DNA from 2 places in the Synechococcus sp. Minos11 genome. Region 2 is predicted to be linked to the other one. Evidence: predicted binding sites of a transcription regulator. Region 2 holds the regulator's gene; the other holds the start of a gene.

Region 1 (7,739 bases), 140 kb from region 2:
TGTCACTGATGTCATAGGGAGGGGAAACCTCCACCAACTCCAGGCCACAGACCGGCACATTGCGGACGATCAGCTCGAGCAACTTCAGGGCTTCGCGGGGCAACAACCCCCCTGGCTCTGGCCAACCGGTGCCTGGAACAAAACCGGCATCGATGCAGTCGATGTCAAAGGAGATGTAGACGCAATCGGTGCCATCGGTGGCCCGTTCAATGGCATAGCGGGCGGCTGCCTCCAGACCCATCTCGGTGATGTCGGTGACCGTGAGCACATTGGTGCCGCGCTCACGGCAAACCTTCACCCCCTCGCGGGGCACTTGCCAGCCACCAATCCCCAGCTGCACCAGGTTCTGAGCCGGTGCGTTGGCCATGTTCGTGGCATGGAACCACGGACAGGTGTGCATCCGTTCATCGAGATCGATCTCTTGGGTGTCGACATGGCGATCGAAGTGGATGATCCCCACCTTCTTGTCGCCGAGGTGTCGGCAAACCCCACGGACTGTTGGAAAACCAATGGAGTGATCACCACCCAAGAGGATTGGGAAAGCCCCGCTGGCAAAGACGTGGGCGACCCCCTTGGAGATCTGATCGAAGCTTTTCTCGTTGTTGGCTGGGATGGTGAAGACATCACCCACATCACAGAGGGTGATTTGCTCGCGCAGATCCACACCCATCTCGTAGTTGTACGGGGTGTAGAGCGCTGAAATCCTGCGAATTCCCTGAGGCCCAAAGCGCGTTCCTGGGCGATAGGTGGTGCCGCAATCGTGGGGAATGCCCACCACCGCCACGTCAAATTCGCCGACCCGGTTCACGTCCTCGAGATAGGGCGCCTTCATGAAGGTGTTGATGCCCGCGTAATGGGGCAACTCACCGCGAGAAAAGGTGGAGATATTGCGGTCCACGATGCTGTGGGCCGCTTCCAATCCCAGGCGCTTGGCCTGATCCACCTCTTGCTGCCATCCGGTGAGGGGCAGGCGTTGCTCTTTTTCCAGGGCCGCCATCCCCTCACTGGGATGGCTGCGCTCGAAGCCCCCAGGGGAGCCACTTGTGGACGTCATTGCAGGGGAGTGCGAGTGAGTGCGGTCTCCCAGGCTTTTGTTCCACCGACGAACCGGAAAAGCTGGTTGGAAACAGTTGGCTCACTCACCCAGACGGGGCGGTTGGAGCGCTGGTTTCCACAAACCGCCTATCCAATCTCCGGCTGCGATAGACCCCAATGCGGTAACAGGCGATACCCGTTGTTGAGTGTTTAAGCAGGGGCGTTTTGAGGGCTGCGCGCTATGGGCTGCGGCATCGTGACAGGGGCTGGCATGGGCGCACAACCAGGGATTCGCTGCTCCACCACCTCACCGATCACAACGATGGCCGGGGCACTGAAACCCTGCTCATCGGCGGCATCAGCGAGATCCTCCAGCGTGGCAATCAGATGCTTTTGGCCATTCACGCTGCCCTGCTGAATGATGGCGGCAGGCGTGGTTCCTGCCAGTCCGCCGGCCTGCAACTCCTCGCAGATGCGAGCCAAGTTGTGCAGGCCCATGTAGATGACGAGGCCATCACTGCAAGCGGCCAACGCGCGCCAATCCACCGCTGGCCGGCCTTTATCAATTTCTTCGTGGCCAGTGACAAAGGTCACCGATGAACCGGCACGGCGATGGGTCACCGGAATCCCGACATAGGCCGGCGCCGCAATGCCGGAGGTGACCCCGGGAACCACCTCAACAGGCACACCGCGCTTGGCCAAATAAGCGGCTTCCTCACCACCACGACCAAACAGAAAAGGATCGCCCCCTTTCAACCGCACCACACAACGGCAACGCCCTGCCAACTGCAGCAACAACGCATTGGTGCTGGGTTGCGGCACGGAATGGTGGCCGCGCCGTTTGCCGACCGGATGAATCTCGCAGCCCTCAGGAACCAACTCCAGTAACTCCATCGGCACCAAGGAGTCATGCACCAAGGCATCACAACGTTGCAGCAGACGATGGGCCCGCAACGTCAACAATTCAGGGTCTCCAGGACCTGCTCCCACCAAATAAACAATGCCGGGCGTGTCAGTGGTCATGGCAAGTCCAACAACAGCTCGAAGAGAAATTGTCGCGTGGCAGGTTGCTCTAGCAGAGCCAGACCACCCTCCTGCTGAGCACTGAGGTGGGCTGTCATGCGATTGGGGGCCAAAGCAAGCGGCAACACCCGATCAAGCTCTGCATCACAGGTGTCAGCACTCCGCAAAGGAAGGCCAAGCTCCTGGCTAAGAACGTGCAGATAGCGGTCAGCAATCCCCGGACGAAGGGGGTGATGAACAACCACCTGACGTTCAGCTTCGCATCCCAACTGGCGCAAATGCTGCAGCCAGGGCTGCCAAGCCCCCAAAAAAGGCAAGGCCATCACATGATGGCCAAGACCGCGCAATCGCTGGCGAATTGCCGGAACATCAACGCGCACGTGGCTTCCCGGCGTTAACAACAACGGCACCAACAAAAGCTTCTGACGCGGCGGTAATTCAACGGGTTCAGCTGTTAACGCCTGCACCCACACCGCGGCGCCCCTGGCTTGAGCGAGCTCATCGAGCAGGGATTGCAGCACAGCAGGAACAGCCCCTCCGCCATGGCCATGCACGACCACCAACAGAGGCCAAGGCCCAGCCGCAGCCTGGCCCTGTAACAACGGCCACCACTGAAGGGCCACCTCAGCTGATGAACTCCTGGTTCGCTGCGCCATCCCATCACGATGCCATCGCCACGAGCGCTGCCACGGTCACGACGCTCCAGCCGCGTCAGAACGACTGAACGACGGACTAGCTACTCCCGTCCCCCAGAGCGACGCCGTGAGCGTCGAGCTCATCACGGTGATTGGCAGAGCGAACTTGATGCCGATTTCGCGGCCATGTCCAAGGTGTGGCAAATGCTGCGCCATGGAGCTGTGCGCATGCTGGGAGAAATCGGCCGTCAATACTGAACGAAGTTTCGTAGCAACGGTTACTTCCTCCAGCGGGCTCAATCCATTAAGTAGTCACAACATCAAGCCGTGCCTTTCATTCTGAAGCGGCCTGAGAGTTGAACTCCAACACTCACATTTCGCTTCAGAACTATGGTGGCAACACCGGCAAAGCCCCTGCCGAGTTGGCTTGAGGGCAAAAAACTCAACAAGATCGAGCAAAACAAAGCCAACAAAGATGGCTTGCTCGTTGGTAGTGAAATCGAAGAATTCGCCCGTGTTGGCTGGGAGAACGTCGATGAAACCGATCTTCAGTTGCGGCTGAAGTGGTACGGCATGTTCTGGCGCCCCAAAACCCCGGGGCTATTCATGTTGCGCCTGAGGGTTCCCAATGGGGTCCTCAATGCAGAGCAGTTGCGCGCCATCGGCAGCATCGTTGCCCGTTACGGCGATAGCGGCAGTGCCGACATCACCACCCGCCAGAACATCCAATTGCGTGGTGTGCTGCTGGAAGACCTGCCCGACATCCTCGAGCGCTTGAAGGCTGTTGGCCTCAACACCATCCAATCGGCCTTCGATAACCCGCGGAACGTCACTGGCAACCCGATTGCTGGCATCGACCCTGAGGAAATTGTCGATACGCGCCCTTACACCCTGGAGTTGCAGAACTTCCTAACCAGCAACGGCGAAGGCAACCCTGAGTTCTCGAATCTGCCGCGCAAGTGGAACACGGCCGTTGCCGGCTCCCGCGACAACTTTCTGCTGCACAACGACATCGTCTTCCACCCGGTGGAACGCGATGGCGTGATGGGTTTTGGCGTCTGGATCGGGGGGATTCTTTCCTCACAGATGAACGCCTATGCCATCCCCCTCAATGCCTGGGTGAAGCCCGATGAAATCTGCCGGATGACGGCAGCGGTCCTGACTCTCTGGCGCGATAACGGTGAACGGGACAAGCGCCCCAAAGGCCGGTTCCGTTTGTACCTGGATTCCGTTGGCCTGGAAACATTCCGCGAGCTTGTCGCCGAGCGTTTTGGCCCACTCACTCCCGACCCGGGCTCAGTGTTTGATGCAACACCGCGCTCCCACTACGGGATCCATCAGCAGAAACAGGCCGAGCTCAACTACGCCGGGCTGCATGTTCCTGTCGGCCGCCTCAAGGCCGAAGACTTCCAAGATCTCGCCAGCCTCTCGGAGGGTTACGGCAGCGGTGATGTGCGCCTCACCGAGGATCAAAACGTGATCATCACCGGCATTCCCAGCGGCCAGCTCGAGAGTTTCAAGAGCGACCCACTGCTGCAGAAATTCCCGCTCGAGCCCAGCCACCTGGCGGCAGGCACCGTGAGCTGCACCGGCAACACCTATTGCAGCTTTGCGCTGACCAACACCAAAGACCAAGCCCTGGCAGCAGCGGCTGAGCTGGATCAAGAGCTGCACCTGCCAGAGGAGATCAAGATCCACTGGACTGGCTGCCCCAACACCTGCGGCCAGGCCTACATGGGAGCCATTGGCCTGACTGGCACCAAAACCCGTGGTGAATCAGGGATGGTTGAGGGCTACGACATCACCATCGGCGGCTCCCAAGGGGCCAACCCGCAAGTTGGTGAATTGCATCGCAAAGGTGTGCCCGCCACAGAAGTGCGTGCAGCACTGAAAGAAATTCTGATTGAACAATTCGGAGCCAAACCCAAGGCTGCTTGATCAGGTCGAAATCAGTGGCGGCGCTGATCTTTTGAAGCCCCGCTGAGTTTTGATCACCCGCCCACCTCAACGTCACTCACCATGGCTCAAAAAGCTGATTTCTTCAGTCGTTTGGTCAACTGGTTCAGCACCAGTGGCAAAGACAAACCCGCCATCAACAAACCGGAAGGAGGCAACGACGCCTTCTCCAAGCTCATGAACAGCATCAGCGGCTGAGACCAGAGCCACGACTAACCATCTGACTTCAACACCATGAGCGTTACAGCCTCACAAATGGACTACGTCCTACCCAATGAGCTCGTCGACGGCATGATTGCCGCCGGCGGTAAAAAAGCCACCGTTAGTGTCAAGAACCTGCTGCTCCGCGGCTTCTATTCCGGAGCCATTCTTGGCCTGGCCGTGATCTTGGCCCTGACCGTTGGAATTCAGAGCAAGATGCCGTTCCTCGGCTCCGTGCTCTTCCCCTTTGGCTTCGTCAGCATCGTGCTGTTCGGCATGGAGCTGGTCACCGGCAACTTCGCGCTGCTGCCCATGGCCACCTGGGCCGGCAAGAGCACCTGGAGCGCCACCTTCCGCAACTGGAGTTGGGTGTGGATCGGCAACTTCATCGGCACCCTGGTGGTGGCGATCATCATGGCCATCAGCCTCACCAGTGGCGGCACGATTGACCCTGCCGCTGATGGCGGCATGTGGCAAAAAGTGGCCCAAAAAATCATCAGCCTCAACATCCTCAACGTTGAGAAGAAGTACGAAGCCCTCGGCAGCCTCGGATTTTTCCTCGCGTTCCTGCGCGGTCTTGTAGCCAACTGGTTGGTCTGCCTCGGCGTGACCCTGGCCCTGGTGAGCAAAAGCGTTCCCGGCAAACTGCTGGCCTGCTGGCTGCCCATCACCGCGTTCCAAACGATGGGCATGGAGCACATCGTTGTGAATCAGTTCCTGCACACCGCTGGTCCGATCCTTGGCTCTGGGGTTCCTTTCACCAAGGTGATTTTCTGGAACTTCCTGCCTGTCACCCTCGGCAACATTGTGGGCGGCATGGTGTTCATCGGGATGCTCTTCTACAGCACCCACCGCACCAAGCTGGACAACGTTCTGCCTCGTGAAAAAGACGAGAAGCTCGAGCGCGAGCTGGCTGCTGAACTCGGCGCCCGCTGATCGATGCTGACTGTTGTCGCCCCTGCTGAGCTGTTGACGCCTGACCAGGAACTGGAACTGTCCAAGCGTCTCGCTCAGTGGAGGCGCCAACCACTCAGCCCTGCAGAACTTGCAGAACTGCTGCCCAAGGTTTCCGACCCTGCCCTTGCACTCGCCATCGGCGAGCGCTTGGGCATGGCAGGGCCTCAAGCTTTTGAGCTGATCGGGCCCCTCTGCCAACAACTGGGACTCCAATCAGCGCTGATTCGAGCCCTCAGCATTTGCCATCACCCCGACGCCAAACAGCAGCTGCTGCAATGGCTTCCGCAAGCGGGTGAGTTCGAGCCGGAGGTGCTGCGAGCCCTGGGGTGTTGGGGCAATGGGATTGATCTATCAATCATCACCAACGCCTTAAACGCACCAAGCCAGCAGCACCGCTTAGCTGGAATCGAATTGCTGACATTTCGCTGCCGCAGGATCTCCACCGAGCAACTGCTGAGCTTGTGCGAACCCCTGCTCGACGATCTGCGAGCCGAGGTTGTGATCGCCACCTTGCGGCTGCTGCAACGACGCGATGAACCCGAAATCCTCCAGCGGATCGCCGCCTGCGCCACGGTGGATGCCCTGCCAGGCGTTGCTGAGATGGCGATCCAAGCCCTGGGCTGCATTCAAAGTGAATCAAGCCGCCAGTTGCTGGAGCAATTGACCCAGGACTTACAACAAACGCGCCTCAAAGAGTCCTTGCAACGCCAACTGAAGGCCCAATAAAAAAGCGGCCATTATTTGGCCGCTTACTTTGCTATCTACGCTGAGATAGTTACCACTTTTTGTAAGGCAAGAACTTGCCGCACATGGTGACCTTGACACGATCACCAGCAGGGTCTTCCACCTTGTCGATGTTGAGGGTGAAATCAATGGCGCTCATGATGCCATCACCAAACTTTTCTTGGATCACATCTTTCATCGGCATACCATAGACCTGCATGATCTCGTAGAAGCGATAGATGAGCGGGTCCGTTGGGATCACAGGCTCCAGCGAGCCTTTGGTGGGATAGCTCTGCAGCGCCTCGGTGATCGCCGGATCAAGATTCAAGGCTTCAGCCAGCTGCTGAGCTTCAGCAGCTGAGGCTGTGGATTGGCCATAAAACAGAGAGGCAACCCACACCTCATCACGGCCCAGCAGAGAACCAAGCTCAGTGAATGTGAGACCTTTCGCCTTTTTGGCAGCCAAGAGTGTGGCCGTGACGGTATCAGCTGATGGCGCCGCCAGGCTTGGCGTCAGCGAAGGGGTCAAAGTCATGACTGAAAGGGCAAATTAGAGGTTCTAAAAGAAAAAGCGTTCTGAAAAGTTGCCGCTTTTCAGTCATGAATCTGAGGCAAATTAATCATCCCAACAGCAACGCTTGCTACCCGGCAAAGAAGCCATTGGTATCCGTTGATACTCAACAGGCCCCCTCGGCTCTTCAGGATCGCCGCAGCGCCGAGGGAGCAGTCATGGCCGCACAGCCAAGCTCGCCGGCCAGTGGGCGGGAAACGTTTAAGACCTACCTGCGCAAAGTTGGCAGCGGTGAGCACACCAGCAAAGGACTTAGCCGCGAAGAAGCTCGCCACGCGCTTGAACTGATCCTTGATGAGGAGGCCACACCAGCCCAAATCGGCGCCTTTTTAATCGCCCACCGCATCCGCCGGCCTGAGCCCCAAGAGCTCACCGGCATGCTCGATGTTTATCGGCAGCGCGGTCCCAAGCTCAGCACCACCACCAAGGCGATCAGCTTTGGCATGCCATTTGATGGCCGCAGCCGCACCGCACCGATCTATCCCCTCACGGCTCTTCTCTTAGCGGCGGCAGGCCTTCCTGTTGTGCTGCAAGGTGCTGGGCGTATGCCTGTGAAATATGGCGTCAGCAGCGCTGAACTCTTCAGCTCCCTGGAAGTGAACTGGACAGGCCGCAACTTAGAAACGCTCCAGCAGTGC
Region 2 (7,739 bases):
AGCTCTACAACCGTTCGCTGCTGCTGGATGGCATCACCGTCAACTGGAACGGCCTCGGCTGAAGCCAATGAACGTTTTTGGGGTTGGTCTTCCAGAGATGGCGGTGATCGCCGTCATCGGTTTGCTGGTGTTCGGCCCCAAAAAACTTCCTGAATTGGGACGCAGCCTTGGCAAAACCTTGAAGGGTTTTCAGGCCGCCTCCTCTGAATTTGAGCAGGAGTTCCGCAAGGCCGTTGATTCGGTCGAACTCCCCGCAGGTCAAACTGACGCCACTTCCAGCCAGGACGCCACCACGCCTGCCGATGACGCCACTGATGCTGCTGGTCGGCCTGGGTAATCCCGGATCCAAATACGACGGCACGCGACACAACGTGGGCTTCATGGCGCTCGATCGTCTCGCCGCCGCAGGGAGCGGCAGCTTTCGTGCCAACACCAAATTGCATGGCGATCTTGCTGATATCGGCCGAGGCGACCGCCGCCTGCGGCTACTCAAACCTCAGACCTATATGAACGACAGCGGCCGGGCGATCCGGGCCAGCCTGGATTGGTTTGGTTGGACGCCCGAGCAACTGCTGGTGATCGTTGATGACATGGATCTTCCCCTCGGCCGGCTGCGGCTGAGGCTCAACGGTGGAGCCGGAGGGCACAACGGCCTGCGGAGCACGATTGCCCACCTAGGGGGCGAGGCCTTTGCCCGCCTGCGGATTGGCATCGGCGCTCCCGGCACCAGCAGCGAAGAGCGCAAGGAAGGCACGGTGGGGCACGTGCTTGGCAACTTCCACCCTGCGGAACGTCCCTTGTTGGATGAGGTGCTGCAGGAGGTTGAGCACGGCATCGGCCTGATTCAACGCCAAGGCTTTGAGCGCGCTGGCAACCGGATCAACAGCTTTCGGCCAGACGCCGCCTGACCATGGCACGCCTGCCCAGCACCACAGCCCACTTGCGGGTTCTGCAGCAGAGCTTCAGCGAGCAGATGGTGGAAGGAGAAGTGGCCGCTGGTGGTTTTCGCTGGGAATTTCGCTGGCACTTCGACCGCGGCGAACTGGTGGTGGAGCCATCACTGGGGCGAGCGCTGATTCAAGACGCCCTGCTCAGGTTTTTGGTCAAAAGCGACTACGCGCTGGAAGCCGGCGGTGATTACTGCTTCACGGTGCGGGCAGCCTTTTAAAGCGCGCCCCCAGGTGGGCCTCGAGCAACACCATGGCCGCCAAATCATCCACGGGCCTGGGCGGCAACCGCAGGCCGCGGGGCAGTAGCCGCTGCCAGCCCCGGGCAGGCAACAACTGCCAATAACGCTCACGCGCCGCCAAGGTGCTGCCCGCCTCCGGCTGCAACACCACCGGCACAGCCGGCTCAAGCTCAGCCAAGGCCTGCTGCCATGGGCCACTGGCGGTGCCATCGCCGAGCACCACACCTTGCAAGGGGGCTTGGTGTTGCCAGTGCTGCAACCAATCCCAGGCCTCCCTAGGGGAACAGATCAACAGATCAACCAGCTCAGCTCCACTGGCATCGGTGCGCACCAAGCCACACTTCTGACGTCCAGGATCCAGCGCTGCCCAGCCGCCGCTCATGGAGGAGCCAAACCCTTGGCGCGCACTGTTACGGCAATGGGATCGAGGCTGTCGCTATCGCGCGCAGCCACCACCTCCAAGCGCACCGGTTGATTGCCTTCGCGCTCCACCAACTGGGCGGCCAAAGCGTTGAGGGCGTCTTGATCCACCTGCAGCCGTGGGTTCAGCGCACCATTGCGCTGGCTTTCATTGCGGGCCGCAGCCAAGAGCAGATTGAGCCGCGCAAACACTTGTTTTTGAGAGCTTTGCTCAGGGTCCAAGCTGAGGCTGGCCAGCACTTGACCGGCTTCCAGCACCTGCCGGCTGCGGCGCACATCAGCAAAAGCCAGCACCTGCTTCTCACCACGCAGCACATTGCCAGCCGAGTGAATGCTGATCACCCAGGGGCCACCGCTGCGCAAGGCCTTCTCCACCTTGATCACCTCACTGCGGGGGATCAACAGCAGTTGCTGCTCAGGCTTTTGGCCAGGGAGAACCCGCTGATAAGCCTGCACATTGGCCTGACGCAAGACATCTTCAGTGGCTTGGCGCGCCAACTCAGGCTTGGGGATCGCCACCTTGGCCATGGTGAGCGGCTGCCCGGTGCTGAGCACCACATCACCGCTGCGCAAATCCAAAACGTTGCGCTCCAGCTGGCGCAATTCCTGCTGGCTGCGGCGGGTGCGTTGCTGCAACTGGCGCAGCTCCTCATCGCGGGCCGCCACGTCTTGGCCCAGCCGGTCGCGCTCAGCCTCTAGCTCCTGGCGCTGCTTTTTTAAAGGAGCCAGCTGTTGCTCGGCCGCAGCCCGATCCGAGCGCGCCTGGGCCAGTTCCGCTTGATTTTGATCGAGCTGTTTGAGGCTCAGCTGCAGCGACTTGCGTGATGAACGCAAACGCGTTTCCAGCTCATCAAGCTGAAAAAGACCCACGCGCAGACGTTCACTAACGGCCACCATCAACCCGAGGGTGAGGGCACTAATCAAGCTGCCTGTGAGCACCGTGATCACCACAGCCGTGCGGCGTGGCCTCATCTGAAACAAGCTCAGCCGCGCTTTCCCGATGCGGCTACCAAGGCGGTCGCCAAGAGTCGACAGCACTCCTCCGAGCACCAGAACGGCCAGGATCAGCAGCCAGCCGCTCACAGCGCCAGAAGAACAGTGGGGTCAGTATCGCCGAGGCCTGAGGCGAGCGTTTCAAGCAACGGTCAGCTGAACCGTTTGGCCAACGCAATGGGGTCAAACACGGTGATGCGCTTGCGCTCAATTTCCAGCAAACCAGCGGAGCGCAAATCACCCAGCAAACGGGTGATCGTGACCCGCGTGGAGCCAATCGCTTCAGCGATCGCCTGATGCGAGAGCTTCAAATCAATGGTGATGCCCTGACTGGAAGGCACGCCAAAGTCGCGGCAAAGCACCAGCAAAAAACTCACCAAGCGCGATGACATGTCGCGGTGGGTGAGCGTTTCGATCATGGTTTCGGTCTGCAGGATTCGCGAGGACAGACCCTGCAAGAGCAGCAGACCAACCCGCGCGTCCTGCTCAATGGCCCGGCGCACGGAGCTGGCCGGAGCGCTGAGCATCTCAACGCGCGTGAAGGCAACCGAGTGATAAAAGCGATCAGACTTTTGGCCGGTTAAAAGCGACAGAACGCCAAAAATGCTGTTCTCCCGCAACAGCGCCACGGTGATCTCTTCACCAGATTCGTAGACGCGGGACAGGCGCACAGCCCCGCGGCGCAGCAGATACATGCGCTCGGCGGGATCGCCTGGGAAAAAGATTGTCTTGCCGCGTTCAACCGACTCAGCAGCACTGCCAGCAAGCGAGCGCATCACCTCTTGCAAGGTGGGCTGGGGGTTGGGCGCTGGCGAAACGCTGACCATGAAGCGCGTACCGGTTCAAGGAAGGTAAAGAGCCGGCTTGACAGTGCTTGTAGCAATGAACACCGTCCGGCCTGGTCGCGATCAGCTGTAGTACAGACATTCACACTACTGGTGGTGCCAGACACTTGATTCGTGATTTTTCGCCGCTACATTCAGGAGCACCCCGCTTTAGACGGCCCATGCTCAGCCGCGTTGCTGAACGCCACCACAGGCCGTCCACAGCACCCTTGCGGCTGGTGGTTCGCGAGCCCGAAGGCCTGCTGCAGGTCCACACCGCCAGCTTTCGCGGCAGTTTTGCCAGCGTGTTCAGCGAAGCCCTGCGCTCCGCGGGCCTCGGCAGCCGCGTGCTGATCTGCCAATTCCTGCGCGGCGGCGTTGATCAAGGCCCCCATCAACCGGTGCAGATGTGTGGGCGCCTCACTTGGCTGCGCCCTGCTGTGACGAGCTGCCTGCAGGCCGACCACAGCGCAGACGACAAGCAAGCCGTGCAGGAGCTGTGGCAAGAAACCCAGCGTCAAATCCTGGAAGAAGCGCCCGATCTTGTGGTTCTTGATGAGCTCGGGCTCGCGTTGGACTACGGCTTACTGGATGCCAATGCTGTGATCAGCACCCTGCAGACCCGTCCGGGGCGAATGGATGTGATCCTGACCGGACCTGCCGTGCCGGAGCCTGTAATGGCAATGGCCGATCAAGTCACCGAACTGCGCCGCGACCGATGCTGAAGAACGATCGCTGGATCAACGAACAAGCTGAGCATGGGCTCCTGGAACCCTTCCAGCCCACCTTGGTGCGCCATCTCGATCCTGAGAACCGCAGCAGCGCAGTGCTCAGCTTTGGTTGCTCGTCCTATGGCTACGACCTGCGCCTATCGCCCCAGGAATTTCTGATCTTCCGCCATGTGCCTGGCACGGTGATGAACCCCAAGCGGTTTAACCCCGCCAACCTTGAGCCCGCTCCCATGCAGAGTGACGAGGACGGCAGCTACTTCATCCTCCCGGCCCATTCCTATGGGCTCGGTGTTGCCTTGGAAAAGATGAAGGTGCCCGAGAACATCACCGTGATTTGCCTGGGCAAGAGCACCTATGCCCGCCTCGGCATCATTGTGAACACCACCCCAGCTGAAGCCGGCTGGGAAGGGCATCTCACCTTGGAGTTCAGCAACAGCTCAGGTGCTGACTGCCGCATCTATGCCAACGAGGGCATCTGCCAGCTGCTGTTCTTTGAAGGTGATCCCTGCGACACCACCTACAAAGACCGCTCCGGCAAATACCAGCACCAACCCGAACGCGTCACCTTGGCTCGGATCTGATTCTCAGGGCGCCAAGCGCGCCTTGTGAAGACGACTTTTCTCATACCAAGCGGCGATCTCAGGGGCCCACTGCACCATGTGGGGCCACATCAGATCGCACATCTGGCGAATCTCTTCTTGGGCGTCGAGCTTGGCGCGTAGATCCATGAAATGCAGGAACGCCCTGAGCGTGAAGCTCACCACAAAATGCTGGCGATAATCGAACGGCAAGATGCCGCGGGCATGCTCTTCGGCAAAGCCCGCTTCCAGCATTTCGGCATACCGCTCCGCTGAGCGGCGGCAGTGCTCGAGGTCTTTACCCCGTTCCTCCTTGGTGTATTGGTACTTCTTGCCCTGGCGATCGCTGTAGCTGCCAACGGGGCGCAGGTAGAACACCTCTTCAAGATCCAGCTCACCTTTGGCGGCACGGCAGATCCGATCGCCGGTGTAGCGCATCGATTGCACATCAAAGCTGACGCCGACCCGGTGGGTGCGGGCCTGTTGCATCACCGAATGGGGGAACCAACCCACGTTCAAAACGATCTGCGCATGCTCCAGCGGTCCGTAATGGCCGCGCTCGCCAGAGAGCAGGCGCTTGACGCAAACCTCACCAGCCCTTGCCTCATCAGGCCACTGGGCTTGATCGGCCACCACATAGCCCTCGGAATAGTCCTGGTGCATCGCCGCGTAAATGCAGCGCTGAGGATTCGGAGTGGCAGCGATTAAATCAACCCGGAAGCGGTCCATGCCATGGCACGTTCTGGCAGGGACCTTAAGCGCGATCGGTCGCTTGCACCTGATCAAGAGCGCGCAGCAATCGCCGGTTCCGGCGCCGGTCCAGCAGGGCCAGACGCCACCAACGCTCATCGAGGCCAATAAAGCTGCGGCAATCGCGCACCAAGATGCGGTGCTGCTGCTCAAGCCTTTGGCGCCAGTTCTCCAACGCGTGGCCGCGCTGCACCAACAGGAAATTGCAACTGCTGGGGCTCACCTGCCAACCACGCCGCACCAATTGATCAACCAACCAGGGCCGTTCTGTCGCGACCCAGGCCTGCACCTTTTTGGTCCAAGCGGCATCGGCCATCAACCGTTCACCGGCGGCGGCGGCCAAGCCATTGACGGGCCAAGGATCGCGCCACTGGCTCCAGCGCTGCAGACGCTGGGGCTCAGCAATGGCGTAGCCCAGGCGCAGCCCAGCGATTCCAAACAGCTTGGTGAGGCTGCGAATCACCACCAGGCGAGGGTGCTGGCTAGCCAGCTGCACTAAGGAGTGCTGCTCACCACCAGGCACCAGAGGCAAAAAAGCCTCATCAACGACCAACAGCGGCACGCGCTCCAACAACGCCAGCAACGACTCCTGGCTCCAGAGCTGACCGGTTGGGTTATGGGGATTGGTGAGCCACAGGGGCCCCTGCAAGTGGGCCAACTGCGATCGAAACGCCTCGGGTAGCTCTTGTGGGCCTACTTGTTGATGGGGGAGCTGCAGATGCTCGTGCTGCCAGCGGCCTCCCCAACAACGCAAGGCGCGCTCGTAATCGGCAAATCCAGGAGCCGGCAAATGATTCAGCCCCAAGGCGGCAGCATCTCTGGCAGCCCAGGTGAACAACTCAGCGGCCCCATTGCCGGGGAGCACTGCATCAGCAGGCACCTGATGCCTCAGGGCGATGGCCTGGCGCAAGGCGCTGTAGCTGCGATCGGGATACACCTGCAGAGCCAGGGCCTGGCGCAGGCTGCGCCGAACGGCTGCCGGTGGCGCAAAGGGCACCAACGAGGCGCTGAAATCCAACACCTGCTCTGGGGCGCAGCCCAGGCGCAACGCTGCTTGCTGCAGGTTGCCGCCATGGCGTGGCGGAACTTGTGCCATCGCCCCATGGTGACCCAGCTCTAGGACCGATAAAACGGAGCAGCAACACAACCCCCATGCTGCGGCCCCTGGCCACCCTGTTGCTGCTGGCAACACCCATCGCCGCAGCCGAGCTGCAGGATCTTCAGCAGCTCCTGGAAGACAAGAGCTGCCAAGGCTGCGAGCTCAACAATGCCGATTTGGTGCACGCCGAGCTCAGCGGCGCACAGTTGCAACAGGCCCAACTGCAGGGAGCCAACTTGAGCCGGGCGACGCTGCGCGGAGCCGATCTGCGGAATGCCGATTTGCGCCAGGCGGTGTTGCTGGGAGCCGACCTCAGCCGGGCTGATCTGCGCGGTGCCCAACTCAGCGGCAGTGACCTACGCCAAAGCGATCTGACTGGCGCCAAGTTGGATCCTGGCGCCCTCAGCACGAGCCACTGGCAAGGAGCGCAAGGGGTTCCAACAGGGGCCAATAGCTATGCCGATCTCCACAACAGTGGCGTGGAAGAGGCGCTGAAAGGTCGTCATCCAGAAGCAGAACAGCGCTTTAGTGCCGCCATCGGCCGGCGACCCCAAGCCGCCATCAGCTGGCTCGCCCGCGGCATCTCCCGCGGCGAACAGGGCCGTGAGCTGGAGGCCGCTGCGGATCTGCAGCAGGCCGGCCGTCTCTACCGCCAAGGAGGCAACGACGATCTAGCCGATCAGCTGGACAAGGCGGCCCAGCAGCTGCGCGACAACCCCAAAAAGCCCAATGGCAATGGCTGGGGCAGCGCGATCTTGGGCGGTGCGGCAGGACTGTTTAAGCAGCTGGCTCCTTACGCCCTGAAGTTGATGGGGCCAGGTCTTCTTTAGGGGCGCGGCTGTAAACGCTCAAGTTGAACTTGAGGACAGTGGGCTCGGCCGAATCCTCACCATCTCCAGCCGGGGCCGGGTGCGAGAGATTCAGATCCCTGAGCACCGCTAAGGGCGAAAGACTCTCGATGCGGCGCAAAAAGACCAGCAGTTGTGGGAATGCCCCGGAGGCCATCACCAGCTGCTCGCGTTTGACCAGCGCGCCATCAACGAGCAAAGGATCACTTGGGGGCGCCTCGTTGCCTTTGGTGTTGCTGCGCTTGGAGCTGGGCGCTGGCGGCGGCACCTGAGGCTCATAGCTCTCAAGCGTGACGCCAGCAGCAGC

Evidence for each region. Region 2 encodes NtcA, which controls nitrogen genes in cyanobacteria. Its sites were predicted from a motif close to GTANCNNNNGNTAC; they were not measured.
Region 1: SynMINOS11_RS12505 (ferredoxin--nitrite reductase) is a predicted target of NtcA. The motif match lies at 2,962-2,975, and genes of this name have one in related genera.

The regions. Positions count from the first base shown of each region.
Region 1 covers NZ_CP047953.1:2,223,725-2,231,463, forward strand. The annotation lists gene speB (agmatinase) at 1-1,054, opposite strand, end outside; gene cobA (uroporphyrinogen-III C-methyltransferase) at 1,246-2,058, opposite strand; gene SynMINOS11_RS12500 (hypothetical protein) at 2,055-2,681, opposite strand; gene SynMINOS11_RS12505 (ferredoxin--nitrite reductase) at 3,084-4,631, shown strand; gene SynMINOS11_RS12510 (ferredoxin--nitrite reductase) at 4,713-4,847, shown strand; gene SynMINOS11_RS12515 (formate/nitrite transporter family protein) at 4,905-5,786, shown strand; gene SynMINOS11_RS12520 (hypothetical protein) at 5,790-6,533, shown strand; gene cynS (cyanase) at 6,583-7,065, opposite strand; gene SynMINOS11_RS12530 (anthranilate phosphoribosyltransferase family protein) at 7,260-7,739, shown strand, end outside.
Region 2 covers NZ_CP047953.1:2,083,502-2,091,240, forward strand. The annotation lists gene psbH (photosystem II reaction center phosphoprotein PsbH) at 1-62, shown strand, start outside; gene SynMINOS11_RS11780 (TatA/E family twin arginine-targeting protein translocase) at 68-337, shown strand; gene pth (aminoacyl-tRNA hydrolase) at 303-908, shown strand; gene SynMINOS11_RS11790 (DUF3146 family protein) at 911-1,168, shown strand; gene SynMINOS11_RS11795 (polyamine oxidase) at 1,146-1,571, opposite strand; gene SynMINOS11_RS11800 (DUF3084 domain-containing protein) at 1,568-2,692, opposite strand; gene ntcA (global nitrogen regulator NtcA) at 2,755-3,429, opposite strand; gene SynMINOS11_RS11810 (cob(I)yrinic acid a,c-diamide adenosyltransferase) at 3,609-4,151, shown strand; gene dcd (dCTP deaminase) at 4,145-4,738, shown strand; gene thyX (FAD-dependent thymidylate synthase) at 4,742-5,464, opposite strand; gene cobD (threonine-phosphate decarboxylase CobD) at 5,490-6,581, opposite strand; gene SynMINOS11_RS11830 (pentapeptide repeat-containing protein) at 6,638-7,414, shown strand; gene SynMINOS11_RS11835 (hypothetical protein) at 7,362-7,739, opposite strand, start outside.